One region of the Solibacillus sp. genome, then DNA from elsewhere that is predicted to be linked to it. Evidence: riboswitches for the same ligand, from Rfam matches in the RefSeq annotation. Region 1 holds a riboswitch; each other region holds the start of a gene.

Region 1 (7,983 bases):
AGAAAGAAAATAAGGGAGATAATATTGTGAAAATTTTATTAGCAGAACAACCGATTCATATAAATGCCTATGATATCGATGCGATGGGCATTGTAAGTAATATTGTTTATGTAAGGTGGTTTGAGGATTTACGTATGGCTTTTTTAAATGAGCATTATCCATTAGCGGAAATGATGGCAGTACAAATCTCCCCAATCTTGATGAAAACAGAAATCGAGTACAAAGCCCCTTTAACAATCTTCGATAAACCGCTCGGACGGTGCTGGATGGTGAAAGTCGGGCAATCAAGTTGGGAAATGGAGCTGGAAATTACAACGGAGAAGCATACACATTGTATCGGAAAGCAGTCAGGATGCTTTTTCGATTTAGAAAAGAAAAAAGTTGCCAAAATACCTGAACCATTAAAAAAACTTTTCGAAATGGAGCAATAAAAAGGAGCAATTCAATTGGTGATGAAAGAACATTTAGAAGGAATAGTAAATAAAACGACCAATCTGGATTTAATTGATTTTAACGGATTAATCGAGTTCATGCTAAAAAATACCGGAAATACGGATGGACATTTACGTGATCACTTAATTTATCGGGGATTTTGCGAATTAATTCTGAATGAACAATATACTGACAAACAATTAAATGCAATATTAAAAACATGTTTGGATGATGAGCATCTTTATTTAAATATTACACACAATGCCCCTTCTGATGATGTTTTTACAAAATCATTTTCAGCACTTGTTATTACGCTTATTTTAGGGAAAGACCGTGAAAAAAGAATTTTGCCTGAAGAACTCGTAGTTGAGGCTATTCACCGTAGTATTCGTTATTTATTTTTTGAGAAGGATTACCGGGGTTTTGTCAATACGAAGGGCTGGGCACATGCGGTTGCACATGGAAGTGACTTATTGACAGAAGCAATTAGACATCCGTTGATGACGGATTCACAATTATTTTGTAGTGCATTACAAAGTTTAAAAAGCTGTCTTCATACTGAATATGCTTTAATCGATGAGGAAGAAGAACGCATGTTACCGGTCATTGATGCATTACTGGATAAGGGACTGACGGATGAGCAATTGTTAACGTGGCTAAAAGAATTGCATTACATAGAAGTAGAGAATTGGCATAAGAAATACCGGTATGAATGGAACGTGAAGAAATTCGAGGCAACATTATTAAAGCATTTATTAAGTTCAACCAAATGTACACAAACAACTAATTGGATTGTTTTTGGAAGTCCAACTATAGTTTAGCAAGGAGTTGAAAAATTGAGACGTCTTTTTTTAATGATACTGCCGTTCTTTTTATACATAACAGGTTTACTATCATATTATTTTGATAACATTAACGGTTATCAATTTATTATTTTTATCATGGTGGGCTTGGGTATTTCAATTTTCGGTTTTTTTCTTTACCGAAACAACAAGAAGTTGAAAGCAGCTTTTTTGGGGATTTTTTATATACTAGCTCTATTGGCTATGTTCGAAAGCCGACTGATTGAATATGAAAAGTATACTTACTTTCTTGTCTCATATAACGAGCCTTTTGAAATAGTCGAAGATTCAGGTATCAATGTACTGGCAGTGGAAGTTATTGAAGCTCCATATATAACAGATTTGGACTACCTAATTCATAGTGTGGAATTTTCAACTAATAAAGAAATTCTGGATGTGGAAGTTGTCACGAATAAAATCCGGTACCGTTCGAAAAACGAAGAATTACTAAGTTATGTACGTCCTGCGGAGAAACATTTTGAAACAATGAAGGAAAATGTCAATGCTTATTTACCTGAAAACTCTTCTGCTATTAATCGATTTTTAGAAAGAGAGGATATAGAAGGTGACAGTGCAGGACTTGCCGCTGTTTTAAGCGCTCTTATCGAAAATGGTGACGTTAACAATGACGTTCCGATTGCCGTAACAGGAGCGATTGATAGCAAAGGTAATGTGAAGGAAATTGGTTCGATAAAAGCGAAAATCTTAATTGCTGAACAAAGCGGCTTTTCTCATATTCTAATACCTATGGAAAATGAAGAAGAGGCGAAGAAAGTAAAAATAAATGAGCAACCTGATATCAAAATTATTGCTGTCACATCTATAAATGATGCCGTGGATTATGTAAAAAAGCTAAATGAACCCGTAACAGGAAAATAATAAAGTGAATAATTGAAATTAAACAACCTTTGATTAGTTGTATAGTAAATTTATGTATAAAACACCTAATACACGACTAATAAACGCTCCAGTTATGCTCAGAAGCTTATGGAGAAAATAATTACCCTATCATTTTTTAACAGACTATGTTATTTTTATAATAATTTAATAATTTGCAATTTAAATGAGTGCTTACAGATTTTTGTAAGGTAAAAGGGAAATTAGTGCAAGACTAATGCAGCCCCCGCTACTGTAATAGCTGATGAAATCACAATGAATCACTGTCGTAATGATGGGAAGATGTGAAAGTAAAAGGAAGCTTAAGCCAGGAAACCTGCTTATTTAAACGATACTTACTTTTCGGAGGGAGAGGTATAGGCGAAACAAGTAATTGTTTTTGTGTTTTCTATACTTTTTTAGTATTAATTTCACATGCCCGTACCTCTTTCTGATGAGAGGTGCGGGCATTTTTTATTTCTTAGTGGATACGTAATACCAGTTTTTATTGGGATCCACACAAGTAAAATTATCATCACTCCCTATGGGGCGAGATGTATTTTTCTATAACGGAGGGTGTATACATGCAAAAGGGAAAAATCTTTGTTGTAGGGTTCGGTCCTGGAGATCGTGAACATATAACAAAACGTGCAGTCGATGCGCTACAGCAAAGTGATCACATTATGGGCTACAAAACGTATGTAGAACTGATTGAGCATTTAGTGACTGCGAAAACCATTGTCAGTACGGGAATGACTGAAGAAGTTTCACGTGCACAAGAAGCTGTAAAACAAGCTGAAGCCGGCCATATTGTTGCCGTTATTTCCAGTGGGGATGCGGGTGTTTACGGGATGGCGGGGCTCGTATATGAAGTATTAATCGAAAAGGGCTGGACTGCAAAAGTAGGCATTGAAGTAGAAGTTGTTCCGGGTATATCTGCGATTAACTCCTGTGCAAGTTTACTCGGCGCTCCGGTTATGCATGATTCGTGCACAATTAGTTTAAGTGACCATTTAACACCTTGGACGGTAATTGAAAAAAGGATTGAGGCAGCTGCAATGGCAGACTTTGTCGTTGCGTTCTACAATCCGAAATCTGGCAGACGCACGAGACAAATTGTTGAAGCACAGCGTATTTTGCTTAAGTATCGTTCTCCGGATACACCTGTTGGACTAGTAAAAGCTGCTTACCGAGATACGCAGGATATTGTGTTAACTACACTAGAAGAGATGCTGGAACACGATATCGGAATGTTGACTACGGTAGTCGTAGGGAATTCCTCAACATTTTACTATGATAATAAAATTATTACACCTCGTGGTTATCAGCGTAAATATACGTTGGGAGAAGAAAAACAACTATTAAAACCGCACCAACGTTTGAAAAAAGAAGCGGAACCTTGGGCGTTGGATCAGGAAACGGGTGAAGCAAAGACAGGGTATGAAAAAATTGAAGCTATCGAGAAAAAAATAGTTGAACCAGCAGCCATTAAAATAACCGCATTACAGCTTGCAAATGAAGCATTAGCGCTCGTACATAAAGAAACGTCAGTAGTAAAAGTTGAAGAAAATCCTTTTTTAGTTCAGCAAGAAGTGGAATCCATATTTGAGTTTGCTGTATCACCAGGTGTTGCCAATAAAATGATTACACCTGCACAAATGATTACATTGGCAGAGGTTGTAGGGGAACGGGGTACGATGGAATATACGCCCGATCATCGTCTCGTGTTGAAGGTACCAACTGATTCACCTCAAAGAATCGTAGAAACGGTAGAAAAAACGGGTTTACTTGTTCAACCTGTCGGCGACGTAGTAATCGTCAAGGCGTGTGATTTCTGTTACGGCGAAAAAGCGGAATCCATTCCTTATGCTGAACAGATCATGGAAACGCTCGGGGGCATTAAAATGCCGAAAGAGCTGCACGTCGGTTTTAATGGATGCGGTATGGCATGTTATCGAGCGGTTTTTGATGATATCGGCATTGTTTACCGTAAGAAAAAGTTCGATTTGTTTATCGGCTCTAAACCAGTTGGGCGAACAGCTCATGCTGCACAACCTGTCCTGGAGGGAATCGATCCGGAAAAATTGATTCCTTTACTAACGGATATCATTGCGGACTATAAAGAAAATGCACATCCTAATGAGCGTTTCTTTAAATATTTTAAACGTGTGAAGAAAATACTGAATTTCAATTATGTTGATATGTCATGCAAAATTAAAGTGGAAGAAGCCCCGTGTGGAGATTAGGTGAGACGATGATTTTATTTTTAGCGGGAACAAGTGATGCAAGAGAGCTGGCGAGTCGATTAATGCAAGCCGGCTATGATCTGGTGGCCACTGTTGTTACGGATTCTGCTGCTGCGAGTCTAAAAGATGCGAATGTTCCATATCATGTCGGTCGCTTAACAGAACAGCAAATGTCGGAACTGATCGAAGAACGATACGTAACAACGGTGGTAGATGCAAGTCATCCGTATGCGGAAGAGGCTTCTAAAACAGCGATGGCTGCTGCAAATATAACGGGTATACCCTATATTCGATATGAACGTCCCCAACAAAGCTATGTACATCTGCTCGTTACGGAAGTGGAAACGTATAAAGAAGCGGCAATTGCTGCATCCGCACATTCAGGAACAATTATGTTGACGACAGGCAGTAAAACGCTCGCAGTTTTTACGGAGCAATTATTACATAACGAAAATATTCGTCTTGTCTGCCGGATGCTGCCAAATAAAGAGAATATGGATAAATGCAATGCACTTGGTGTGAAGCAACGCGATATTATCGCAATCCAAGGACCGTTTTCTAAAGAATTGAATAAAGCGCTTTACGAACAGTTCAGCACAACACTTATTATTACAAAGGAAAGCGGGAAAGTCGGTTCTGTAGACGAAAAGATGGATGCGGCTCTGGAAATGGGTATTCCCGTCATCTTAATTAAAAGACCAAAAATACAATATGAAAACTTATGCACTTCATTTGAGGAAGTGTTTGAAAAATTAGGAGGCAAAAACAATGGCAAATATGAATTTTAATACAGATTTCGTACCACTAACAGTAGACCCGGACAAAATTTATGACTATAGTTTTGCGATGATTAAAGAAGAAATGGGCGAGCATCCATTTACGGATGAACAATGGCTTGTCGTTCGCCGTGTTATCCATGCTTCAGCAGACTTCGAACTGGGCCGCAGCATGATTTTTACGGATGATGCGATTGAAGCGGGCATTCAGTCAATTTTAGCTGGACGTCATGTTGTTGCCGATGTTCAGATGATTGAAAGTGGATCAGGGCGTAAACGATTCCAAAAACATGGTGGGGATTTGCATTGTTATATCGCAGATGAAGATGTATCAATCGAAGCAAAAAAACTGGGAACAACTCGTGCCATTATTTCGATGCAGAAGGCGACGCAACTACAAGAAGGCGGAATTTATGCAATCGGGAATGCTCCAACAGCATTACTTGAATTAATTCGCCTGATTAAAGAAGGTCTTGCAAAGCCGGATTTAATTATCGGAATGCCTGTTGGGTTCGTTTCGGCAGCAGAATCAAAAGCGGAATTAGCGATTTTAGAAGGAATTCCGTTTATTACGAATGTAGGAAGAAAAGGTGGCAGTACTGTAACCGTCGCAGCATTAAATGCCATCTCAATCATGGCAGATGAACGAGCAAAAGAAGCGAAATAAAAAAGATCCGTCGGAAATGCGTCACGGCTATACAACTGGAGCTTGTGCAACTGCGATGACAAAGGCTGCCTTGTACGCACTTGTGACCGGAGAAGTTCCTGAACATGTAACGATTCATTTACCTGTAGGAAAGGATGCCACATTTACGGTGGCATCATTTGCAGTAAAGGACAATGAAGTGATGTGTGAAACGATTAAAGATGCCGGGGATGATCCGGATGCAACACATAAAGCACGTATTCAAAGCACTGTCCGTTTTGTAGAAAAAAGCGGTGTCCATCTGGATGGCGGAGTCGGTGTTGGTCGGGTGACAAAGGCAGGATTACCCGTCCCTGTGGGAGAAGCGGCTATTAACCCTGTTCCGAGAAAAATGCTTCATGGCGTCGTCGAAGAAGCGATCCAACTTTTCCAAATTGACAAAGGAGTCGAAGTAATTATTTCAGTTCCGGACGGTGAGGAAATAGCGAAGAAGACGTTAAATGCAAGGCTTGGTATACTGGGCGGAATTTCTATATTAGGTACGCGCGGTACAGTCGTACCCTTTTCAAGTTCAGCATATATGGCGAGTATCGTGCAGGCGATCAGTGTTGCAAAAGAAGCAGGCTGTGACCATCTTGTCATTACAACCGGCGGACGCAGCGAAAAATATGCAATGAAGCAATATCCGCATTTACCAGAAGAAGCATTTATAGAGATGGGAGATTTCGTCGGTTTTACATTAAAGCATATTGCCCGAAAAGAGATTCCCCAAGTATCGCTTGTCGGGATGATGGGGAAATTTTCTAAGGTAGCACAGGGTGTCATGATGGTGCATTCAAAAAGTGCGCCTATCAGTTTTCCGTTTTTGGCTGAAATCGCAAAAAAAGCCGGAGCTGATCCAGAAATAATCGAGCAAATATTGCATGCGAATACGGCATCACAAGTAGGGGAAATCATGCAGGGGAATGACCAATTTTTTGAAGCGCTTTGTAAAAACTGCTGTTACTTTGCACTGGATCATATGAAAGCGAAATTACGTGTTTCCACATCGCTGTATGCAATGAACGGGGACATGCTAGGAAAGGCTGAGAATATTGAACAAATGGATGAAAATGATTGGTATCGGGGATAACGGTCCAGCAAGTTTACTCCCCCAATATATCGCTTGGATCAATTCAAGTGAAGTACTTGTTGGTGGTGAACGTCATCTTGACTTTTTTCCGGAATACACTGGCGAAAAAATCATTATAAAAGGCGGACTCTCACGACTCGTGAAAAAGCTGCATGCAGAAAAAAGGAACGTCGTTATTTTAGTATCGGGTGACCCGCTATTTTACGGTTTAGGGGGAGTTTTGGCTAAAAAGCTCCCATTAGAAATTTACCCATATGCAAGCTCTGTTCAATTAGCATTCACAAAAATGCAGGAAAGCTGGCAGGATGCTTATTTAACGAGTGTTCATGGCCGGTCAATGAAAGGGCTTGCCCAAAAAATCGATGGCCGAAAAAAAATAGCGATATTGACCGATGAAGAAAATTCACCGAATGCACTTGCCCGTTATTTAAAAGCGTATGGCATGACCGAATACGATGCGTTTGTAGCAGAAAACTTGGAAGGTCCAACTGAACGATGTCGTCATCTTTCTCTGGATGAAATGGAGAATGCCGAATTTTCTCCATTGAATGTCGTTATTTTAAAGCAGCGTGAAACTGTTGAGCGTGCGTCAATCGGTATTGATGATGACAAGTTTATTCAGCGAAAACCGGATAAAGGGCTTATCACAAAAAAGGAGATCCGAGTGCTTTGTTTACAGGCACTGCAATTAAAAGAAACAAGTATCGCATGGGACATTGGGACCTGCACGGGGTCAGTTGCTATTGAGATGTCGAAAATAGCCCGGGAAGGTCAAGTATTTGCGATTGAAAAAAATGAAGCCGATTTGGAAAACTGTCTTCAAAATCAGCATATTCACCGTACTGACTTTACAGCTGTTTTAGGAAAAGCACCAGAAAGATTAGAAGAATTCCCTGATCCGGACGCCATATTCATTGGTGGAAACGGCGGCAATATGGAGCAGTTACTGAAATTATGTGTCGATCGATTAAAGCCAAATGGCCGCATTGTTATGAACATCGCGACTATTGAAAACTTGGCAGAAGCTATGGGG
Region 2 (7,983 bases), on a different contig from region 1:
AAATAAAGGACAATCCCAACACCTGGGATTGTCCTCTACATTTTAGTTCATTCTTTCACGAGAAAATTCATCATATAATTTCAGCCCGCGCTATTGCCTCAAATCTTGCCAACTTTGCACATAGTGTATACCTACTCCGCTAAAATAGCGGTTTTTAGCATAATGACCCGCCACTTGGTCTAGCACTTGGTTCATCTTGATTTCACCATCAGCGGCAAATGTTATATAAGGCTCATCTGGAAACGGCATTGTTTCAACACCAATCACAACCGGTGTTTGATACTTCTTTGCATAATTCATTTCGTTTTTTGTAATGCTCTTTAATGCGGCAACTGTATTGCGGTAGGCCATGATGGAGACGCCATCGGTATTCGCAATAACCCACTCTGCCAAGTTGCCTTCACCGAATTGGTTATAATATAGCACTTCATCATACCAGAACGGAACATCGACCTCTAATCTTAATCCTGAATACTGTATTTTATATCGTGCGTGTTGTATTAATTCTTGGTACTGACTGACTGCCAGGTTTCGATTCTGTTCCCATAATACAGATAAATAAGGCTCTACATCTAAATGGACTGCCGTGAACCTCGATCCGGGATATTCCTGGTGGTATTGACTAATCCATGCCCATAAAGCATCAAAGTTTACGGTATTCCAATTTGGACCGCCATCCAACGCCTGTACTTCAATATTTGCTTCCCGCATCTTGTTAATAAAGACTGCGTACACATCATTCGGTAATGCTGGATCAATCTGCAAATAAACGGTCGTTACTTCTTTTTCTATTAGAAACTGGATTGTTTGCTCATCTGTAATCGTATGGGTGTGCCAAAGCCAGGTTGATTTTGTATTATTTTGCTGTGCCTGTGCATCATTCATTATAAAAATGGCTCCTAACATCATAAAAGCAGCGAATAGTTTTTTCATTTACATTCCCCATGTTCATTCGTAGTTGTTATTTTAGTATAAATCATTGCACCCTTCAGGAGAAAGTATATTTCAAAAATTCTGTGAACTGGGGCTTACGATGGAAAAAGGAATGGCGTTTTAAACACTCACAAAAAAGCTCGCTGCGTGTTAGGAGCAGCGAGCTTTATTTATCGATACGTTATTTCACCAATTTATTCATAACAACAGCCGCCTGCGCCCGTGTTAACGATTGCTTCGGATTGAACTCATTATCAATTCCTGTCATAATGCCCGCCGCTTTCAGTGAGGCAACGGCTTGCTTTGCATGCGCGGAAATTTTTGCATCATCCGTATAGGCAGGTGCTTCGGCAGCTGTAATTTGGCCATTCGCCTTCAATGCATTGTAAACCGCAACGGCAAATTCTTCACGTGTAATCGGTTTTGCTGCACCAAATACTTTATTGTTTACTGGGCTGATGAACTCGTTTGCTACTGCCCATGAAACAGCTACTTGTGTGGCAGGTGCTTTCACGTCATTGAAATTCGTAACATCACTTGCCGGTGTACCTGATAAACGGTGCAGTACCAATGCCGCATGTGAACGGTTAAATGGCTTGTTCGGTGCGAACGTTGTCTCATTTATACCATTGAATAATCCGAGTTTCGTCACGTTAACGATTGCCTCTTTATCCGGATGGTTCTTGATGTCCTTAAATACGGAAGGTTCTTCTGTTACATTCAACACTGTCACCGTACCACTCACTTCATGACCGACAACTAGCTGTTGTTTGTCCTCCTTTGTAATGACAGCCATCCCTTCTGGAGAGACATCACCTGCGATTTCATCCGAGAAGTCACGTAAATTTAAATAGTCTTCAAACTTTGCGCTTGCCGGGTTTGTGATATTGTACATCATGACACCGCCGATACGCTCCAGCCCAATGTAGGCAAAGATTTCATCACCTATTTTGCCGACTTTCACATCTTCCGGTTCAGGTCCTTTTTTGCCGCTGCGATTATCAAGTTTTACGTTCGTATTACTTGCGTTGAAATGTTCGGGATGGTGCTTGGCGGTAATCGTCTCGAAATCACTGCCGCTATCGAACACGACATCCATCGTCTCTGCATCAAAAATCGCAAACGAACGTGCACCGAAAATATAATCCTGTCCATCGACGAAGCCGTCATAGCCGGATGTGTCATACGTCACAATTTCCTCTTCAGTTTCAATTTCATTCAGATGGAAGTTTTCGCTGTCTTCATCGCCCCATTCCCGTCCATCGCCTTCATTGGCCGTAATGAGATAATCTTTGCCATTAATCGAGACGGTCGCCATTCCATCCGGCATATAGATTCCGAAATAGCTTTCATTTTTAATATCAATTTTGCCGTCTTTCAATAAATCGATTTCATTGCCAGGCTTGCTGTGGTCTTTGAAGCCAAGACCTTTTACAGACACCACTTCATTTGATGTTAAATCAATAGTGGCAACGGCATTGTTTTCCTGTAACGCTACATATGCTTTTGTGCTCGCTTCATTAACTGCTATGTATTCTGGCTCTAAATCATCAGAAGGGTTCGTATTTTTCTTTAATATTACATTGTCTGCCACGAGCTCAGCGCGCTTTTCAGGTGTATCGAATGCATCGAAGAAAAGCGTCTCTTCTGTTAAAACGTCATAGCCGTTTGCTGTATCAATAACAGAAATGCTGCCTTTCGGGTCCACAATATCCTTGCCATAACCTTCACGCGGTTCGCCTTCATTTGCCGTTAAAAGCTTCGTCCCGTCTGTTGTGAATGTAATGTTATCCGGTTGACTGCCTACTTTTGTAGCGCCAAGAAGCTTGCCTTCACCAGTGAGTACTACGGCATAACCGGCAGTATTGTAGCCTTTTGCCTGTACAGACACCGCAATCACATTTTCTTTCGGATGCACCGTAATACTTGTTAAGTCCCCGTATTCAAAAGTTTGGTCAAATGAGGCAATCGTTTTCGCGATATCAATCGAAAGGAAAGGCTTTAAATTCATTGCTTCGTCTTTTGTATAATTTAGTGAGATTGCTTCGATTTTTTTCGTTTCGCCATTTACGACATATGTTGCATGTGAGTGCGGGTTATACGCAACGATTTCCGTTGTACCGCCATCTTCATTTTGAACACCTGAATCATAGCGGGCATCCAAACTTAATGCTGCTTCTGCGATAATGGCAGGAGTAGTGACCGCCGCTCCAATAAGTGCCGCTGCTAATAATTTCCTAGACATAGACAACATTCCACCTTTACATTTTTTCTAAGTGTAAAGGTGGAATGTTAAGGTTATATGAAGGATTTGTTAGAGTTTGTAAGTATTGTTGTGCTGGGTGAAATGAAAGACCGGGGAAAGTAGAAAATTCCGGATTGAATGTAGAACGGATCGGGGCGAAAGTAGAACTCTATGCCTTGAATGTAGAACGAAAGCTGGGGAAAGTGGAACAACTTAGCTCAAAAGTGGAATGGTTCGGGAATATTAGAAAGTTCCGGCTTGAAAGTAGAACAGTTCGGCCAGAAAGTAGAACTTGGCACCTTGAATGTAGAACGAAAGCTGGGGAAAGTGGAAAAAGCAACTCTTTTGAAATACCCTACATAAATTTCCCCCAAAATAAGTACCATTTTTCAATTGTTTCATATGATTTATATGAAAGGGGGAGAAGGTTATCGTCTATACGGAAACGATTGATCTTCAAGGTCATTTATTTACTGCTGTAACGGTTCAATTACCTAAAACAACATTGCTGACGATTTCGAATGAGCATGGGTACATTATGTGTGGTGCACTCGATGTCGGGCTGTTAAATGAAAAGTTGGCCGATCGTAAAATCATTGCTGGGCGTGCAGTCGGTGTTCGAACGATCGATGACTTACTTAAAGCTCCACTGGAATCCGTCACATACGAAGCGAGAGCGTACGGTATTGAAGAAGGTATGATTGGTGAAGAAGCGTTATTAAAAATGATTTAGCCAAATATGTAAGCTTTTGCGAAATGAGTTCCACCCCATACAAAAACCGCTCTTTCTATTTATTGAAAAAGCGGTCTATATTTTATTGTACTTACTTAGGTTCAATCGTGTTTGGAGAATTAAATCGCTTTATTATAATAAGAAGCTTTTGATCCTTTACTTCTTTTCACGGCTAGAAGCTCTTCCAATTTCTGAATATATTCACGGTCTGCTGATATTCTTGTAAGGCTTGTTAATAAATATGGTCTTAACCCGGAATTGATTTTTTGGCATCGCGCAAGGTTGATCAAATACTTGGCCATCTTAAATGACTTTAAGTGCGTATGTCCATTTTTAAATTCCTTCTTCGTATTGACGACCATAAACTCCTGCTTTCGCCCTTTATAAAAAGGAATAATAATAAACTCATCTTTTTTAAAAATTTGATTCATATTATCTTCATCCTTTTCTCGAATATATTCAAAAACGACCTTTCACATACGGAGAAATAGTGATCACCCCGTTCCCTTTTATGCCCCTCCCGCCTCTCCTCTTAATTGGTCTTATTATTTCATTACCCTATTTACCGGTTACTTTATTCCAAGTTCAATTAAAAAAGCACTTTTTTAGCTATTATTAACAGTTCGGATACGTTTTTACATTTTGTTAATATAGGATATTACAAAGGGAAAGCATTTGACAGGACAATCGCTTGAATTTTACAGAATTTTCAGTAAAATTAAATCAAATTCTATTCATTAACTGTAATGTTTTGGTCAAACACTAGATTTACGAGGGTTGGATAAGGCTTTCTTTATTGTATTCCTCGCTTAGTACATTAAACGGAAAGTTCCGCTTATTGTTATTTTACTGGTAAAACAAATAGATTAGACTGAAAAACTGTACTTATTTTCCGGGTTTACCTTATTCATTTGAAAAAAGGCTACATTAAAAGTAATGGTTTCTTTTAATGTAGCCCGTTTAATAAATTTTATTTTATGATTTTTTTCTTTTTGAAAAACTTTTCTACTTGGCCACTAAAAGCGCTGCCGCTTCTTCCAATGTGACCATATTCGTAATCATCGAACATGCCGCGTCAAGAATCGGAAACGCTAGTGCAGCACCTGATCCTTCTCCAAGTCGCATATTCATATGCAGCATCGGTTCCAATCCTAAAAGCTCTGCCGCAATTTTTGCCCCTGGCTCTTCCGATAAATGGGATGGAATCAAATACGCTTTCACATTCGGATTCAATTTATAGGCGATTAAAGCCGAAACGGTTGAAATATACCCGTCAACTACGACCGGCACACGATTCGCTGCAGCTGCAAGGAAGATTCCTGCCATCCCGCAAATCTCCAGTCCGCCTACTTTTGCCACTACATCAATCGGATCATCCGCATTCGGCTCATTCAATGCAATCGCTTTTCGAATCACTTCTGCTTTATATTCAATGCCGCCAGCACCAACTCCAGCTCCGAAGCCCGTTACTTCCAATGGGTCACACCCATGAAGTACCGAAAGCACAGCAGCACTAGGTGTCGTATTCCCGATGCCCATTTCTCCTGTACCGATAAGATTAATACCGCTTTGAATGGCTTCAGTTGCAACTTCAATCCCTACTTCAATCGCCTGAATCGCTTCTTCTCGGGTCATTGCAGGACCTTTCGCCATATTGTCTGTCCCGTATTTCACCTTTTTAATGATTACCCCTGCGTTTTGAGGTAAGTCTTCTTTTACACCGATATCCACCGGGATAACTTGTGCATTTGTAATTTTCGCAATCGTACACATCCCTGTCGTCCCTTTCGGAAATGAAAGTGTTTGGAAAACCGTTGTACTTTGTGGATTTGGCGTTACCCTTTCCTCATACACACCGTGGTCTGCCGCCATGACGATCATCGCTTTGTTATCGATTTTCGGCGCAAGCTCACCGGTAATTGTGGCGATTTGCATTGCTAAAGATTCGAGCTTCCCTAAACTTTGAGGCGGCTTTGCTAAAGAGTCTATGTACTGACGTGCTTTGCCTTCCATTTGTCGGTCGATTTCTTTAATTTGTTCAATCGTTTGCTTTAGTAATTTCATGTTTCGTTTCCCCCTATTTGAATGAATTTTGACAATAAAAATAGCCTGCAGTTTATTCGATAACAAATAAACTACAGACATATCCAGTGTCTATAAACAGGAAGCGTACTTAGGCAGGTCTCCTGGCTCAGATTCACGATTCCATAACCCCTTCCCAGATCTATATCCAGTGGGCTTTGCTATGGAACTCCTCTATACAGTGTTGGGATTACGCTAAAGCTTTTCACTTTATTCCCTATTCTCCCTTAACGGGCACCTAATGCTTGATGAATTTAACATTACTTTACGACGAACGACTTTTTTCGTCAAGGATGATTTTCAATAAGCAGGAATTAAAACGTTTTCTGATTCAGAATTCCTTAAATATAAAAAAAGTCCACCTCTTGAGAATGTTGACTCATCAGAAATAATAATACGTTCGGGTTTTGTTTCTTTAATGTTCTTAACGTCGAGACATGCAGAGGTTTGTAATGTGCATGCGAAATGAGTACGATATCAATAACTGGTAAGGTAATTCATCTAACAAATACTTTTCTGAATTTTCCCTTTTATCTCAATTAAGTTTCATGTATACTAATATAAAATTGAATAGAAATAACTAGGGGAGTCCAATAAGTTGGGCTGAGAATGAAACACGTTGAAGTTTCTTGACTCTTGGGACCTGATCTGGATCATACCAGCGTGGGGAAGTTAGCATCGTATTATAGTAATACTACTTCTGTATACATATTAGCCGGGTCCGACCATTTATTGGACACCGGCTTTTTTATGTACTTCATAAGCTTTTTTAAGCTCCTCACTGTTGTGCTCTATCTCTTGTCCTTATATTCAAAAAAGGAGAGATTTATTATGTCAATGTCACCATCTTCATTAAACGAACAGAGTATTTCCATTATGTCTAACTTTTCAGGTAGCAAAAAAGTATATGTAACAGGCTCTAGACCTGACATTAAGGTTCCAATGCGTGAAATCGAGTTAAGCCCGACAACTGGTACGTTTGGAGAAGAGGAAAATCCTCCAGTACGTGTGTATGACACCAGCGGACCTTATACAGACCCTGATCATTCTGTCGATATTACAAAAGGTCTCCCTGCCCTTCGCAGTACATGGATTCAAGAACGTGGCGATGTGGAGGAATATGATGGTCGTGAAATCAAGCCTGAGGATAATGGTTATAAAGATAAAAACGATCCTCGTGCTAATCATAACGTGTTTCCTGGTTTAAAGCGGAAACCGTTACGGGCTAAAAAAGGGAAAAATATTACACAACTTCATTATGCACGAAAAGGAATTATCACGCCTGAAATGGAATTTATCGCAATTAGAGAAAATATGAAACCTGAATTCGTACGGGATGAAGTTGCAAAGGGTCGAGCGATTATTCCTTCTAATATCAACCATCCAGAATCAGAGCCCATGATAATAGGTCGTAACTTTCATGTAAAAATTAACGCGAATATTGGCAATTCTGCTGTTTCATCTTCCATCGAAGAAGAGGTTGAAAAAATGACATGGGCAACACGTTGGGGTGCTGATAATATTATGGACCTATCAACAGGTAAAAACATTCACACAACACGGGAATGGATTATTCGAAATTCGGCTGTTCCTGTCGGTACCGTACCTATTTATCAAGCACTAGAAAAAGTAAATGGTGTTGCTGAAGACCTAACATGGGAGGTTTACCGTGATACATTGATTGAACAAGCCGAACAAGGGGTGGATTACTTCACCATTCATGCTGGTGTTCTTTTACGGTATGTTCCGTTAACAGCAAAACGTTTAACAGGTATTGTATCCCGAGGTGGATCTATTATGGCACAATGGTGTCTTCACCACCATAAAGAAAATTTTTTATATACTCACTTTGAAGAAATCTGTGAAATCATGAAAACTTATGATGTTTCATTCTCTTTAGGGGATGGCTTACGTCCTGGTTCCATTGCAGATGCCAATGATGAAGCTCAATTTGCGGAATTAGAAACTCTTGGAGAACTAACAAAAATTG
Region 3 (7,983 bases), on a different contig from region 1:
TCAATTCAATATGACAGGCTTGTTTATTTTAGGCTCTATGCTGATTGGTACTACGGTCGATTTACTATCCGGCTCAGCCGAGCAGATGATATGGAATAATGTTTATTTAGGACTTTTTTACACATTTCTTTATGTAATTTTGCTCATCGTGAAGCAGCCTTTTTCTCTTTATATTGCAGTTGATTTTGCTTATTTGCAAGGTCATTCACGAAAGGACAGTAAAACATTGTTCTTTCAAAAAGGGATGTTTCAATGGTTTCAGCTCATTCAGATTGTCTTTATTATTCGTGGATTTGTAATGGCAGGAATTACGGTCTTTCTCTTACGGAAATATGGAATTGACAGCTTTGGTGACATGCTGGTTTATAAACGAGTTGCAGGATGGGTGTTTTCCGGCATTTTAATGGGGATGTTCTTTTACATTAATGTAATTGTGCAAAAATATACGAAGGGATTACAGGAAAAAGGTGATGAAAAGCTGCCGGAAACAGACATTGTGGCGGATTAATTTTTTATTGAAAGGTTGATGGAGATGAAAAACTTTGCTAATGTACAAGAATGCCCAAAATGCGGCGGCACGGAATTAGGAAAAGGCAAACATAGCGGGTACAGTGTTATGTCACCTGTTAATAAATTAAGTTTAGGATGCAATATCGAATACATTATTTGTACCGAGTGCGGGTTTATTATTGAAGGCTATGTAGTAAAACCCGAGAAATTTAAAGGGACTTTTTAATTCGTTATGAGTATTACAAATAGCCCGTTGCATATTGCATTGCAACGGGCATTGTAATTTCTATCTGTTTGTAAAAAATTTATTTAGCCTACTAACACAGCTTTTACAGAATAGTAGGCTTTTTGAATTTCCTTTGCATCCGTTGGGTATGTCGCCATCAATTCATCTCGTAACTCTTTAAGGCTTTTTGTATAACTTCCTGTAAAGCCATTCATTATAGCTGTCAAAAAAACAGGGGTGTAATTTCTTTTCATTCGACTCATAGTGACCGCCCCTAATTCAACTGTTTTAGACGCTTTTTTGCGGCCACCATATTTTTCAATGATGCAATGGTCTCTTGTTCCGTACGTGTTTTCAGACCACAATCGGGATTGATCCAAAATTGTTCTTTTGCGATTACTCTTTTACTATTTTCTATAATGGCCGCCATTTCTTCCACAGTTGGAATACGCGGGCTATGAATATCATATACACCTAAGCCAATTCCAAGTCCATATGGTGTTTCTTTCAGTACTTTTATCAGCTCCCCGTGACTTCGTGACGTTTCAATTGAAATTACATCCGCATCCAATGATTCTATTACATCAATAAAATCGTTAAACTCGCAATAACACATATGTGTATGAATTTGGGTCGTTTCCCGTACACCGCTTGTCGCTAATTTAAATGCTGCTACACTCGCATCGATATAAGCCTTATGCAGACTTTTACGGATTGGCATGCCTTCTTTCAAAGCAGGTTCATCTACTTGAATAATATAGATTCCCGCATTTTCAAGTGCCCTTACTTCTTCTCTTAGTGCCAGGCCGATTTGATAAGCAACTTCTGAGCGCGGTAAATCATTTCTTACAAATGACCAGTTTAAAATTGTAACGGGTCCTGTCAGCATTCCTTTGACCGGTTTTTCCGTAAGTAATTGTGCCGCACTTACTTCCTTAACTGTCATCGGTTCTATCCATTCAACATCTCCGTAAATAATTGGCGGTTTTACACAACGCGATCCGTACGAAACTACCCATCCATTTTTCGTAAAAGCAAATCCGTTTAATTTTTCACCAAAAAATTCCACCATGTCTGTTCGCTCGAATTCTCCATGGACAAGGACATCAAGGCCAAGTTGCTCCTGAATCGCAATCCAACGTGCCGTTTCATTCGCATTGAATGCTTCATACTCTGTTGTTGTAATTTCCCCTTTTCGCCATAAACTACGGTTTTTCTTAACTTCTGCAGATTGCGGGAAACTCCCGATTGTTGTTGTCGGATAGTCTGGTAACTGTAAAAAGGCACGTTGCAGTTTGCTGCGTTTGTTGTAGTTATCTGCTCGGTTAAATGATTCCGGTGTTAATGCGTTTACATGTGCATGTACAGCCTTCTTTTGTCTCGATTCATGAAGTGCCAAGGTGCGGATTGCTTTTTCGCTTTCTAAAAACGCCTGGATATGAAGGACTTCGGGCTGAAGAATTTTCCCTTTAATCATTTGCAGTTCCGTAATTTTTTCATTGGCGAATGCTAGAGCATTTAGCAGCTCTGGCAAAATGCCATCCTCTCCTGCTGTTGTAACTGGCACATGCTGTAGACTGCACGATGTTTGTAGATGGATTGGTGAAAATGGTACATAGGAACGTATTTCCGCAATCAGTGCCAACTGCTTCTGCAACTCGGCTCTCCAAATGTCCCGACCATTAATAATACCTGCATATAGAACTTTATCTTTTGGGAAACCAAACTTTTTTAACGCTGCTAGATTTTCATTTTTCCCATGAACAAAGTCCAGTCCAAAGCCATCAACAGGCAAATCAATCAATGTTTCATAATCGGATAACGCTTCAAAATAAGTTGTGCAGATCGTTTCGACTGTCAGTCCGTTTAATACTTGATGATAGAAATGCTGAACTAATGCTATTTCTTCGGACGTAAGGTCTTTTGTAAGGCTTGGTTCTTCAAGCTGGATCGACGTTGCACCACTTGCTTCCAACGACTGAAGCAACTCCTTATATACCATTACCAGCTGCTGAATATAGTGTTGTTTTTGTTCTGGGCCAACACCTTTCGTCAGTTTATAAAATGTAAATGGACCGATAATAGTCACACGATGGATTGTGCCGGCTGCTTCTATTGCCTCCTGTATATATTGCGCGTAAAAGTTGTGTTGCAATGCCAGTTTCTGTCCTTCGTATTCCGGTACAATATAGTGATAATTCGTGTTGAACCATTTCGTCATTTCACTTGCCACCACGTTTTCAGCACCGCGCGCCATTGCAAAATACGCGGTTAAATGATGCTGCAATGAAAGGTGGTCGTATCTTGATGGAATCATATTAAACATAACGGCTAAGTCAAGCATGCGGTCATAATATGTAAAATCTCCTACTGTTAAAATATCCAGCCCTAAATCCTGTTGCTGCTGAAGTTGAGCGATGCGTAAGTTTTTCATTTCCTGTTCATAACTTCCTAAAGATAGTTGTTCTTTCCAAAACGCCTCTGTTACACGCTTCCACTCACGATTCGGTCCAATATACGGATAGCCAATTACTGCTGTTTTCATAAACAATTCCTCCTTAAATTTGTTACATAAAAACCAAAACCCCTCTTTCCAAATGAAAGAGGGGTGTGAATGTTTAAGAGATTGACAAAAGAAACCTTTGTATTATCAAAGGAAGTTGTCTCACTTTCGCACAAAATCACCACCTATTTCCACGTAGGTATTGGCGTGTACTAGTTTCCGGCAGGTCTCCTGGCTCATCATCAACGTTCTTGTGATCCTTCCCATCATTAGACAGTGGTTGAATATCACGAACTCCGATTTACAGTTGCGGGACAGCACCAGACTTTCACTGGTTTCCCTTTTCAGCTTGTTCTCACAAGCACCGTAACTTACACAGTATGTAATTTCGTATACTATATCATAGAAAATGAGTTTTGAAAATTCTTTTTATTTCTTGCATCCTGTATATGCGGATTGAATTATTTCAGCTAATGCAGTGTGCTTTTTAATGAAATATGGAATGATATTAGCATATTTCGCTCTTTTATTAGAAATGTCCGCAGTAAACCCCACAAAAAAACTTGCTCAAAAAGCAGCTGCACTTTTTTCGCAAGTTAATCTAACATTTCACTATTATTTTAGACGTTCTTCAATGAGTGCTTCCATATCACTCGCAATCGTTTCATATGGAACACCATCTTCTCCCGTGCCATAACCTGAATAGTTTTTCACGGCAATTCCTTTTTCATCCACTAGGAAAAATGTATCAGCGTGGATAACTTGGTCATTCCCTTCAATTGACTGGACAGGTGTTTTAAATGAGTTTCTAGCAAATTGTTCAATAAATTTTTGATCGTACCCTGTCAGCATATGCCATTTTGATTCATCAACTGGTGTATGGCGCGATAAATATTCTGTCAAACGCTCTGGTGTATCGTAGTCCGGGTCTACTGAAAACGCGACAATTTTATAATCTTCCAGCCCCTTTTTTTCGAGGTGGTCCTGTATCCGGGTCATATTCATCGTCATTGGCGAGCAAATGGTTGTACAACTTGTGAAGATGAACATTGCCAGCCATGGTTCCCCTTTTAGGCTTTCCAGTGTCACTTCATTGTTACGGTGATCGGTCATCGTAAACCCGCTAATCTCAAAGTTGGTCGTCGGTTTAAACTGATAATTGCTGCATGCTGTGAGAACTGTCGCTGCCAAGAGCATAAGTGCGAATACAATTTTTTTCGTTTTCATTTCTCTCTCTCCACTCTTTGAACATTACTCTCATCTTACCCAATATTTAGTATATTCTCAATAGTTATTGGAAGAAGGATGTGTGTCAACATTGTGAAGAGTTTTTTATGCTCTATCTGCGGGATGATGTAATGATACAAGTGCTGTATGAATCGCTTCAAGTTTTGTTTCAATCCGATACAGTAAATAAAAAGATATAAAGATCGGAAATGTTACTTCCTGAAGAATCGCTATCCACTGGTCCATTAAAATTCCTCCTTACTTGAGAAAGCCGGCAAAGCATCATACTTCACCGGCCTTACTATTAACTGTTCAGTTCGATCGCCGTGACATTACGTTCAACGATGCGCGCTGATTTTTTCACATTGAACAAAAATCCGTCCTTTGAAAATACTGCCTGATCCATAATTGTTTGCATCGCTGCATTTACTTCAGCTTCCGTTAAATTCGGCTTCGGATCATTAATGTTGATCGTCATCGTATTCCCTGCAATGTTGGCAAATGTCAATTGTAATACTTGTGCCATATTCTCACCTCCCGTTCTTTGCTAATACTAATTAAGCTGTAATACTTTCTTTCTGCGTTTTCACAGATTCGATATAATCGAAATCTGTTAAGCCGACGATTGTAGTTGCAACTGTATATAGCTGCTGAGCTGTTGCATTTCTTTCCAAGTTACGGAATGTAGAACTTTTAATAATCGGCTCGTTAAATTCATCAAGACCTGTCTGATAAAATACTGTCAATGTTGCAGATAAAAATCCGAATTCGTTCATGTTTATCACCTCCTTGCCCTATATATGTCATGATTTACCGAAAAAAGGGACAATGACGATGAAAAATTTTACAAAACCTTATATAATAGACAATAATGAGGTTTATCACCAGTAGGTTAGTAGAAGGAATTTCAAGACAATATTTTGTAATGAGGTGAACATTGTGGGCTTAGATGGCTGGTTTTTATGGTTTATTTTATTTTGGGTTGTAGTATTGATTTCGCTTATGGGGATTGGCGGCTTTTTTATGTTCCGAAAGTTTCTGAAGGCCCTGCCAAAACAGGACGGAAAATCGGATCTAGATTGGCAAAACATATACTTAGATAAAACGATTCATCTTTGGGGAGAAGATGAAAAACAATTACTTACCGAGCTTGTCAGTCCTGTACCAGAGCTATTCCGCCAAGTTGCCAAAGAAAAGATTGCCGGTAAAATCGGTGAAATTGCACTGAATGAGCGTGCCTCAAAAATCGACCTGGACTTAATTATTCGTGGCTATATTATCGCTTCACCTAAACGCGACCATAAGTTTTTGCGTAAAAAACTCGATGAAATGAAAATTGATACGACGAACTATAACGATTTATTTGAGGCATAGACGAAAAAAGACTGTCTTTAAAAGTATAAAACTTTTAGAGACAGTCTTTTCTATGCGACAATATGCGATTTTTCAAGCTTTTTATATTTAATAAGCATACCGATTCGCCACGGCAAAATCATCGAGAACGCCAAGATGAAGAACATACCGGCAAGTTCACCGACATCGAATGTTTCGGCAAATATTAATTTTAAAATAATACGTAGTACTAATAATCCCACTAATATGAATGGAAATGCTTTAGATTGCTTCATATAAATTGCGCCGTCTCGCACTTCGAACTTCGACGTTAAGATTAATACAGATGAAAATAACAAGCCAAGTGCGGCCGCTTCCATAATTTGAATTGGCGCTACACGAAACTCCTCAAAAATAAACATCAGCGCGCCTGTTGACATCGCAAAAGGCGGAATGAGTATTTTTTTCGTGGATACCGGCTTTTTTTGTGCACGCAGTCTTATGAACATAACGAAAGAGCCCATTATGACTGCCATAATCGTCGAACCAATTAATAAATAGTGAGAAGGTATACTGTCGAACATTATATTCCTCCTCTTGCATGAACATATGTAAAATTATCGTGTAAAAAAGATAATATATTGGATCATGCACACTTTTTCACTTATGTTACTTCCCCTAGTATAGCACGGTCTTAATAAGCAGGGAACTGTTAGAATCCTTTAAAACCATCGAAAATCGGCAAGAGAAGATTAATAATGTAAGTCAATCCGTCAAAGAACAATAAAATGCCGACCGCGATCATAATATAGCCGCCAACTACTATGATTTTTTGGCTATGAGTGCGAATCCAGTTCATTCGTGAAATGAAGAATGACAATGTAAAGAATGGGATTGCAAAGCCTAAGTAGTATGCGAGCATATACCACATTGCCGAATCGGGATTTGTTCCGCCAAGCGTAATAATCGCTGCCAGTATCGGACCTGTACAAGGTGTCCATCCTGCTGCAAAAGCAAGCCCGATCAGCATCGAACCGAAATAGCCGGATGGCCGGTTTTTGAACTGAAACTTGCGGTCCTTCATTAAAAAGTCAATCTGCAGAAGACCGACAATCATTAAACCAAATGCGACAATTAAAATAGCCCCGACTTGACGCAGTAAATCCTGGTACTGGAAAAAGAAATCTTTCGCTAATGATGTACCAAATCCTATGGCGATAAATATAATCGAAAACCCAAGCAGGAAAAATAAAGTATGTAAAATTGCACGTTTTTGCATCATCCCTTTTTCGGTTTTCAGCTCATCGAGTGTCATCCCGGTTATGTAGGATAAAAATGCAGGGTAGAGCGGTAGCGTACATGGTGAAATAAAACTTAAAAACCCGGCACCGAACGCTAAAAGGATATTTAAATCTGTATTCATGCTGCTTCATTCTCCTTAACATTGATACCTTCATCGTACCAAATTTCCCCATACATTACTTGCTTTTTTAAATGAATATTTTTTGTCGGGTTTTTTGGATAATGCGAAAGATAAATGTGCGAAAGTACAACGTTATGTGTATTTGAAAATAAATGCTCCTTACGTATGAATGGACGGGCACTTTAGCACATTTGAGAAAGGAAGGGTAATTTTGTTATCGAATCATATCAATAATAAAAAGACTGGAATAAATAACCGAGGTAAACAAGACAACTATCGAAATGGTAATTAGTTGGAATTTCAACGACCAGCGCCAAACACATTCCTTAGGATAGCTTTTTTTCCATCTTAGTGCTGCTTTAAAGTTAATAAACCAGCAATGCAATGTTACAAAGATGGATGGTACCGTAAACAGGGCAATCAACAACAACGATTGCTGGAATACGTTTGTCGTATATTTTCCGTAATTAATCATGAAGTATGGAAGTACGAACCAGAAGACGGACGTTAATACTAATACGACAGCCGCCAAAAAATGCAGCCATTTATATTCGCTGTGTGTTTCCCTGTAATGTTTTAATGCTGCCTGCATGATCATCACCTACTTTTTTCACTTACTATTCCCACTTTCTGTCGAAAACGAAACCGGAAAAATGTAGTAAAATGAAAAATTCTGCCTTATCCATCAAGATTAAGGCAGAATTATTTATCATGACGAAGATAATTCGAAAACTTCTCTGTTAGACCGTATATTCCATTCAG
Region 4 (7,983 bases), on a different contig from region 1:
GTCAAAAAATACTATGCAGGCAATTAAACAGACACTGCAAGGGACTGGTTTAAAATTTGTGAAGAGTTCGAAAGTGGAGTTAGGGAAAGTTCCGCAAAAGGCAACATTGCTCTATACAAATGAATCACGTACGCTGGCAGCCATTTTCCCGGCATTTATGAAGCTGAGCAATAACAGTATTGCCGATATTCTTGTAAAAGCGATGGGCAAGCAGCAACTAGGGGAAGGCAGTATGAATAAAGGTGTCACGTTACTGAAGAAATACAGTGCATCATTGAATATTCCTGTTACTAACTGGCGTTTTGCAGATGGCTCGGGACTGTCCAATTCAAATCGCGTAACATCAAACGGTCTTTCACAGCTTCTTTATAAAGTTCAAAAAGAACCGTATTTCGATACATTTTTTGATTCGTTGCCAGTCGCCGGCAATAAAGAGCGCATGATTGGCGGGACATTGAAAAGTCGTTTAACAAGCAGTGCGTTGCAAAATAGAATTTATGCAAAAACGGGCTATATTCCGAATGTGTATACATTATCAGGATATATGAAAGGCCAAAGCGGAAAACAATATATTTTCTCAATTTTACTGGAAAACAAATCGAGTGGCACTGTCTATATTGATCGTACAATGGCAGCACTTGTAAAAAACTTATAGAGGGGCAAAACAGATGGATAAATTACTACTAACAGGATTTGAACCGTTTTTATCAAATCCGATCAACCCTACAATGCAAGTAGTGCAGGCACTGAGCGGAAAGTCAGTTGGTCAGTTTGAAATTGCCGGCCATGTCCTGTCGGTGGACTTTGCAAAAGCACCGGCACAGTTTATGGCACTGGTCGAAGAAGTGAAGCCTACGATTATCGTTTCATTAGGATTAGCTGCGGGCATCACGAAAATTTCTCCGGAACGAGTTGCATTGAATGTAAAAGATGGGGAAAAGGACAATGCGGGAAATGCATTTGAAGATGCACCGATTAAAGAAGAAGGGGACGTTGCGTATTTGTCGACATTGCCGATCCGTAAAATTGTCAACCGTTTAAATTCTGCAGGTTATCCGACAGCAATATCCAATTCAGCAGGAACGTATTTATGTAATAATATTATGTATGAAGGCTTGTACCACGCTGCAAAGAATGAATCGGTTCGAGCTACAGGATTTATTCACATCCCTGCATCATTCGAGCTGGCGATTGAGCATGGCCGAATTCCAGGCTGGTCGATTCGTGATTTGACAGCTGCCATTGAACTTGCACTTGAAGTGTGTGCTGAAAATGTGGAAGTGGCAGGCAAAGTGCTTTAAATTAAATTCATTATCAATTATTTAAGAAAAGCAACAGGGCATCTGTTGCTTTTCTTTTTCACATTATACTGATTTTTACAATCCGACGAGCTTCATCAATTTTTTATAGCGTTTATCCCCGAGAAGCTTATGGATTTTTTGTAAAACCTCTTTTGGAACGCCGGTAAGAGCCCAGCTGATATTGGCATTCTTCAAAATTTTTTGCAGCTTCTGAACTTCTTCAATGCTCAATTCAAGTCCCTGCTGTTTTGCAAAATCCTGTAGTTGCCTGTCATTCATTCCTTTTAAGTTATCAAACCATTGTAACATTTGAATTGTCTTCATCCTTTCAAGTTTATCCCGCATTTACGGGTAGTAAGACTCCCGCCTCTAGATTGAAGCAGGGCGAAAAGGATAGGCGGGAGGTTAACTACCCGTAAAAGCCCGATTGGTGAAACTAACAATCAGTGGGGGATGAAAAAAATCCCCACCGATTGAAGTTTAACTTTATTCCCTTTACATGAACAAAAAACTGCATTATACTAACATGATGTAAATCGTAATGATTTTGAATTAGAAAGAAGCGAACGAGATGAAAAAACCATTGATTGAATTGAAGGATGTTTCCTTTCAATATGAATACACACAAGCATTGAAAAATATTTCGCTACGTGTCAATGAAGGCGACTTTTTGGCGTTAATCGGTCAAAACGGTTCCGGAAAATCGACACTTTTGAAATTAATTTTAGGACTGTTAAAGCCTATGTCAGGGGAAATTAAATTATTTGGCGAACAAGCGAACCATTTTAAACACCGCGAATGGATTGGCTATGTTTCGCAAAAATCCAATGCCTTTAACTCGGGGTTTCCTGCAACGGTCGAAGAAGTCGTGAAAAGCGGTTTATCACAAAAGGTCGGGCTCTTTAAACGCTATCCAAAAGATGCGGACTTTTTAGTAAAAGGTGCTTTAAAAGATGTCGGCATGGAAAAATTTCTGAAACGGAATATTGGTCAGCTTTCTGGAGGGCAGCAGCAGCGTGTGTTCATTGCACGTGCATTAGTGTCCGATCCGAAGCTCCTTATTTTGGATGAACCGACAGTCGGAATTGACCGCGAAAATGTGCAGGCATTCTATGATATGCTCGCACATTTGAATAAGCATCACAATATGACAATGATTTTAGTTACACACGATGTGGACACGGTTTCGGATCGTGTCAGTCATGTCGCATGCTTAAATCAGTCGATCCATTTCCACGGATACAAAAATGATTTTGATACGATTTCGGAAGAACAGATTGCTAGCTGGAACGGCCACTCTGTTCGAAAGATTCATTAAGAGGAGCAGGTCGTTATGATTGAAGCTATATTAACCTATGAATTTTTACAAAATGCCTTTTTCTCAGGGCTTGTTATTGGAGTAATTGCACCATTGCTTGGTGTATTTATCGTAGTAAGACGTCTATCGCTAATAGCTGATGCACTGTCGCATGTCACACTGGCAGGGATTGCAGGAAGCCTGTATTTGAGCCAATCGTTTGCAGCGCTGGCATTGCTGAACCCGATTTATCTAGGGATTCTCTCATCTGTAAGTGGTTCGATTTTAATTGAACGATTACGCAGACTATATAAACATTATGAAGAACTTGCGATTCCGATTATTATGTCCGGCGGTATCGGTGTGAGTGCCATTTTTATTTCACTTGCAAGCGGATTTAATGCTGATTTAATGAGCTATTTATTCGGCTCCGTATCTGCTGTATCGCGCCAGGATTTATATGTTGTGCTTGTAATTGCAGTAGTTGTCGTATTGTTTTTAGTTCTGTTTTTTAAAGAACTTTTCGTTTTGTCATTCGATGAGGAATATGCGAAAGCGAGCGGTTTACCTGCGAAATGGATTCATTTATTGTTCATGATCGTTGTCGCACTCGTAATCGCAGCAAGTATGCGTATTGTGGGCATTCTGCTTGTTTCAAGTCTAATGACATTGCCGGTGGCTGCAGCGATGCGATTAGCTCGCGGCTTTAAAGAAGCGATCATTTTAGCGATTGTATTTGGAGAGCTGGCCGTAGTAATCGGACTCGTTTCTGCATTTTACCTGAACTTGGCACCGGGCGGAACAATTGTTGTCACATCGATTCTGATTTTGCTGTTAGTAATTTTAATAAAAAAACTTGTTTTGAAATTCACGATTAAAACGGAAGGGGAAGAAGTACTGTGAATGCATCGCGCGCGTGGGAAATATTAAAGGACAATGGCTATAAAAAGACGGATAAACGAGAGTTGATTTTGGGGATGTTTGCAGCTACAGACAAATATTTGACTGCCCGTGATTTGTTATCAGTATTGAAAAAAGATTTCCCCGGGATGAGTTTCGATACAATTTACCGTAACTTGGCTACTTTTGTGGAGCTTGATATTTTAGAAGAAACAGAATTAAACGGTGAGCGTAATTTCCGTATGCATTGTGAGTCGGATCACCATCACCACCATTTTATATGCCGTGATTGCGGGAATGTAAAGGAACTGTCTGTTTGCCCCATGGAAATGCTCGGTGAAAAGCTGCCCGGTTATGCCGTTGAGGCCCATAAATTTGAAATTTACGGAAAATGTCCGGAATGTTTATAGTTAGCAATAAAAAATATTTATTTGCATAATTTTTTTTATATGCTAAAGTGATTAAGACAAATTGAATAAATTTGCAGGAAAAAGATGCATTATGCATAAATGGGAATTCGGTGCAAATCCGAAGCTATATCCGTAACTGTAAGCGTTGACGAAAATAAGTGAGAAACCACTGCTAATATAGCGGGAAGGTACTTATGAGTAGAGTGAAGCGCGGAGCCAGGAGACCGATCTTTTTCTTATCGTAACATCCCTCTTCGGAATTAAAGAGAATGTACGGCAGTCACTGATCGAATGAGCATCGTTTTACACTCTTTTTTTGATTTTTGAAGCCATCCATTTTCTTGGGTGGCTTTTTTTCGTTCACTCGGTAATTTCGGTGAGGCACTACTTGAAGTGAGGAGAATTATATGAAAAAGGATATCCGTTTTTCCTGTTATCCGTTTATGCGGGAAAAATCTTGCTGCGTCGATTATGAAATCCGCACCGATTCTTTGACGACGCGAATCGGGACAGTCTTTCCAACGTTAGCTGATGATGCATCCGGTCAAGTCGTTCTGGAAGACTTAAGGAAGATACAACCGTTAGCTTATCATGCCAATGGTTCGGTCCGAGGTAAATTGGCCATTACATCAGAGGATATACAATGGCTAAGCGATCGATACGACTTTTATGTAGATGAAGTCGGGGAAACGATTCAGCAATTTGTGCTGCCCCAAGGTATTGAAAGTGCCGCGAGACTCCACATTTGCCGGAGTGAGGCGAAAAAGTCTTACAGAGCATTACATAAAGTAAGTGAAGAAAGAGAAGTGGATGAAATTCTGTTTGATTTTCTCGGGTTGCTGGCCAATGTATTTTTTGTCATGGCGGTCTTTATGAATCAGCAGCATCAACAAGATGAAATTTCATTTATCTCAAAATCCTATCCAACGAAAAAGAAAAAAGGAGTTACAACAAATGAAATCAAATAACAAATGGGTCGTTGCTTTAGCGGCAACATTATTACTGGCAGCATGTGGATCAGATGAGGGGAAAACAGAAAAGGACATTAATAATGCATCCAAAAATGATGGCGCTCCCTATACAGTTGTAGATGACCGTGGTGTTGAAGTGACATTCGAAGAAGTACCGGAAACGATTATTTCCCTGCAACCAAGCAATACAGAAATTTTGTTTGAACTGGGCGTTGGAGAACAAATTGTCGGTGCTACAGAATTTGATACATATCCGGAAGCCGCACAAGAAATTGAACGTGTGTCCACTTCTACAGTCATTAATGCAGAACGAATTGTTGAATTAGATCCGGATGTCGTGATTGCTTACACAATCGGAGATGAAACACAAATTACCCAATTGGAAGATGCAGGTTTAAAAGTATTTGTAATTGCCTCTGCGGCGACATTTGATGATGTTTATTCGGATATTATCCAGCTATCTGAAGTAATGGGTGTCGAAGATAAAGGGGATGAAGTTGTAGCTGACATTAAGGCGCAAATCGAAACAGTACAGGAAAAAACAGCGGATATCGATGCGAAGAAAAAAGCCTATTATGAAGTATCGCCAGCTCCGGATCTTTGGACTACCGGCAGCAGTACGTTCCAGCAGGAAATAATGGATCACGCAAATGTTGAAAATATTTTTGCTGATCAGAAGAGCTGGATCAGTGTGACGGAAGAAGATGTTATAACTCGTAATCCTGAAATTATTATTACACCTGCAACGTATATGGAAAATGCAGTTGAGGAAATTTTAGGACGTACAGGCTGGGATAAAATACAGGCAGTCACAGACAAGGCAGTTTATTTAGTGGATGGGGATATTATGTCACGTCCTGGACCACGAATTGGTGAAGCGGTAGAAATTATGGCGCAATCAGTATACCCGGAATTGTTTAAATAAGTATAGAATAGAAGGACATGCCTTAGTTTAGGCATGTTCTTTTTACATACAAGGATGAGGAGGGAGACGCTTGATCTTTATAACGGGTGGCGTACGCAGCGGGAAAAGTGCTTTTGCAGAGAAATATGCAAGGCGGTTAGGTGAAGTCAATACGCTCTACTATGTTGCGACAGGCGTATCCTTTGATGAGGAAATGAAAAAAAGGATTGTCCGCCATCAGCAGGATCGTGAAAATCAGAATGCCAACTGGACCACAGTGGAAATGCAAGTTGAAGTTCCTGTAGCAATCCGGCAGCTTTCAAACGATGCAGTTGTGCTTTTTGAATGTGTGACAACATGGCTTTCGAATGTACTGTATACATACGAACAAAAAAATGAAAGTAGCGAATATATCGATAATTGTATCGGATCGATGCAAAAGCAATTGCTAACTTGGCGGAAGCAAGGTGCTACAATAATAGTTGTATCAAATGAAGTGCTGGATGAATTGCCTTCACAATATGATGAGGTAAATCTTTATCGTAAATTGTTGGGAGAGCTTCACCAATGGATTGTACAAAACAGTGATGAAGCATATGAAGTACAATTTCAGCTTGTACAGCGTTGGAAGTAAGGAGGAAACAAGTTGAAAAATAGTTGGAGCGGTTTTTTATTAGCGTGGCAATTTTTTTCGGCGGTGCCGATTAAAAAACAGCTGGATATGAATGCCAAGTCTGTTACATGGATGTATGGATTTTTGCCGATTGTCGGATTGCTGATCGGATCCATAATTAGTATTGGTGTATTTATACTATCTCGTTATAGTGAGATTTCGGACTTGCTGTTGGCGATTTTAATTGTTATCGGGTTGATCGCCCTTACAGGGGGACTGCATTTAGACGGATGGATCGATATGAGCGATGCGTTCTTTTCTTATGGAGAAAAGCAGAAACGGCTGGAGATATTAGATGATCCGCGTACAGGCGCTTTTGGGGTTATTAGTGTTTTTTGCTTACTCGTATTAAAAATCGGTGTTATTTATGAAATGCTGTTGCATGGTCATTTGTCGATTGTGCCGCTTTTAATTTTCATACCATTTATTGCAAGAATGGGGATGCTGCTTTATTTTGTGACGATGCAGCCTGCAAAGGAAAAGGGACTTGCTGCTTATTTTAAAGGGATCGTCATTCAAAATAAGCTTGCTGTTTTAATTGGCGTACAAAGTCTCCTGGCATTTGTATGCTGGTTTTACATTGGCGTTTTCAGCTTGTTTGTCTTAGTGGTCGTGATGCTGCTCACCGTTGCTATTTACCGGAATTGGTCTAAGAAACATTTTGGCGGTGTAACAGGTGATTTACTCGGTGCACTCGGTGAAGGGTTGGAGGTTGTACTATGGCTAACGATATTACTGTGCATTTAATCAGGCACGAAAAAACGAAAGCAAATGTGGAACGCAAATATATTGGCTGGACAGACGAGCCGATTTTGAAAAAAGTGGAAGCTGAGATTGAACTACAGCCTGGCATTGTTTATGGGAGCGATTTGCGGAGATGCCATGAGACTGCACAATGTTATTTTCCGAATGCCGAATTTATTGCTTCTCAAAATTTGCGTGAGCTGCATTTTGGGGACTTTGAAATGTGTACATATGAACAATTACAGCATAATGAAACATACCAAGCTTGGATTGATGAACCGCTTGAAAATCCGATTCCGAACGGAGAAACATTTTTCCAGTTCAAGCAGCGCGTATTGAATGGCTTTCATGGGGTTGTAAATGAAAAGAAAGAATATACATTCATCGTACATGGAGGAGTAATTCGATTATTACTTGCCTTATACGGAATGAAGGAACAGACTTTTCAGCAAACAGTGGCCAATCATCGTACGATTTATACAATGGGCTGGGATACGATAGATGAATTCATAGGAGGTGCGAGATGTACGTTATACTCGGAGGCGCACATAACGGTAAACGAAAATATGCAGAAAAACTGATTGCACAGTTACCGGCAAAAGAACTGATTGTCTGTGAAGGATACCTGCCAAAATTGGAAAGTATGAAAGAAAACGAGCGCTACATATTAAGTAATTTTGAACAGATAATTTTACCGTATCTTCAAGAACCGGAAGAAAAGGCGGCACAGCAAATTTTCGAACAGATTATTCAAATAGCGGGCAGGGCAGAACTGTTTTGTAT

The links. A riboswitch is a leader RNA that binds a small molecule or an ion and turns the genes downstream of it on or off. The one in region 1 is predicted to bind cobalamin.
Region 2: linked by a shared signal. The riboswitch ahead of cobT (nicotinate-nucleotide--dimethylbenzimidazole phosphoribosyltransferase) and the one ahead of cobJ (precorrin-3B C(17)-methyltransferase) in region 1 are both predicted to bind cobalamin.
Region 3: linked by a shared signal. The riboswitch ahead of metE (5-methyltetrahydropteroyltriglutamate--homocysteine S-methyltransferase) and the one ahead of cobJ (precorrin-3B C(17)-methyltransferase) in region 1 are both predicted to bind cobalamin.
Region 4: linked by a shared signal. The riboswitch ahead of ABS917_RS01810 (hypothetical protein) and the one ahead of cobJ (precorrin-3B C(17)-methyltransferase) in region 1 are both predicted to bind cobalamin.

The regions. Positions count from the first base shown of each region.
Region 1 is NZ_JBELZM010000005.1:43,456-51,438, forward strand. It holds gene ABS917_RS06865 (GNAT family N-acetyltransferase) at 1-13, shown strand, start outside; gene ABS917_RS06870 (acyl-CoA thioesterase) at 27-431, shown strand; gene ABS917_RS06875 (DUF2785 domain-containing protein) at 453-1,253, shown strand; gene ABS917_RS06880 (S16 family serine protease) at 1,269-2,153, shown strand; cobalamin riboswitch at 2,323-2,509, shown strand; gene cobJ (precorrin-3B C(17)-methyltransferase) at 2,735-4,396, shown strand; gene cobK (precorrin-6A reductase) at 4,405-5,184, shown strand; gene ABS917_RS06895 (precorrin-8X methylmutase) at 5,174-5,839, shown strand; gene ABS917_RS06900 (cobalt-precorrin-5B (C(1))-methyltransferase) at 5,814-6,950, shown strand; gene cbiE (precorrin-6y C5,15-methyltransferase (decarboxylating) subunit CbiE) at 6,925-7,983, shown strand, end outside.
Region 2 is NZ_JBELZM010000026.1:5,705-13,687, forward strand. It holds gene ABS917_RS17760 (hypothetical protein) at 91-933, opposite strand; gene ABS917_RS17765 (choice-of-anchor I family protein) at 1,115-3,178, opposite strand; gene ABS917_RS17770 (YunC family protein) at 3,609-3,911, shown strand; gene ABS917_RS17775 (hypothetical protein) at 4,031-4,342, opposite strand; gene cobT (nicotinate-nucleotide--dimethylbenzimidazole phosphoribosyltransferase) at 4,917-5,975, opposite strand; cobalamin riboswitch at 6,071-6,250, opposite strand; TPP riboswitch at 6,566-6,680, shown strand; gene thiC (phosphomethylpyrimidine synthase ThiC) at 6,831-7,983, shown strand, end outside.
Region 3 is NZ_JBELZM010000011.1:75,859-83,841, reverse strand. It holds gene ABS917_RS12075 (VC0807 family protein) at 1-508, shown strand, start outside; gene ABS917_RS12070 (transcription initiation factor TFIIIB) at 533-736, shown strand; gene ABS917_RS12065 (hypothetical protein) at 820-999, opposite strand; gene metE (5-methyltetrahydropteroyltriglutamate--homocysteine S-methyltransferase) at 1,011-3,281, opposite strand; cobalamin riboswitch at 3,444-3,623, opposite strand; gene ABS917_RS12055 (SCO family protein) at 3,855-4,466, opposite strand; gene ABS917_RS12050 (YvrJ family protein) at 4,572-4,712, opposite strand; gene ABS917_RS12045 (DUF2922 domain-containing protein) at 4,771-4,992, opposite strand; gene ABS917_RS12040 (DUF1659 domain-containing protein) at 5,024-5,242, opposite strand; gene ABS917_RS12035 (DUF2621 domain-containing protein) at 5,406-5,840, shown strand; gene ABS917_RS12030 (CcdC family protein) at 5,891-6,382, opposite strand; gene ABS917_RS12025 (cytochrome c biogenesis CcdA family protein) at 6,511-7,221, opposite strand; gene ABS917_RS12020 (hypothetical protein) at 7,436-7,813, opposite strand; gene ABS917_RS12015 (GIY-YIG nuclease family protein) at 7,931-7,983, opposite strand, start outside.
Region 4 is NZ_JBELZM010000001.1:370,670-378,652, forward strand. It holds gene dacB (D-alanyl-D-alanine carboxypeptidase/D-alanyl-D-alanine endopeptidase) at 1-655, shown strand, start outside; gene ABS917_RS01785 (pyroglutamyl-peptidase I) at 669-1,301, shown strand; gene ABS917_RS01790 (isopropylmalate synthase) at 1,377-1,610, opposite strand; gene ABS917_RS01795 (metal ABC transporter ATP-binding protein) at 1,873-2,619, shown strand; gene ABS917_RS01800 (metal ABC transporter permease) at 2,635-3,501, shown strand; gene ABS917_RS01805 (Fur family transcriptional regulator) at 3,498-3,908, shown strand; cobalamin riboswitch at 3,974-4,155, shown strand; gene ABS917_RS01810 (hypothetical protein) at 4,316-4,876, shown strand; gene ABS917_RS01815 (ABC transporter substrate-binding protein) at 4,863-5,804, shown strand; gene ABS917_RS01820 (bifunctional adenosylcobinamide kinase/adenosylcobinamide-phosphate guanylyltransferase) at 5,875-6,417, shown strand; gene cobS (adenosylcobinamide-GDP ribazoletransferase) at 6,430-7,203, shown strand; gene ABS917_RS01830 (histidine phosphatase family protein) at 7,176-7,781, shown strand; gene ABS917_RS01835 (bifunctional adenosylcobinamide kinase/adenosylcobinamide-phosphate guanylyltransferase) at 7,724-7,983, shown strand, end outside.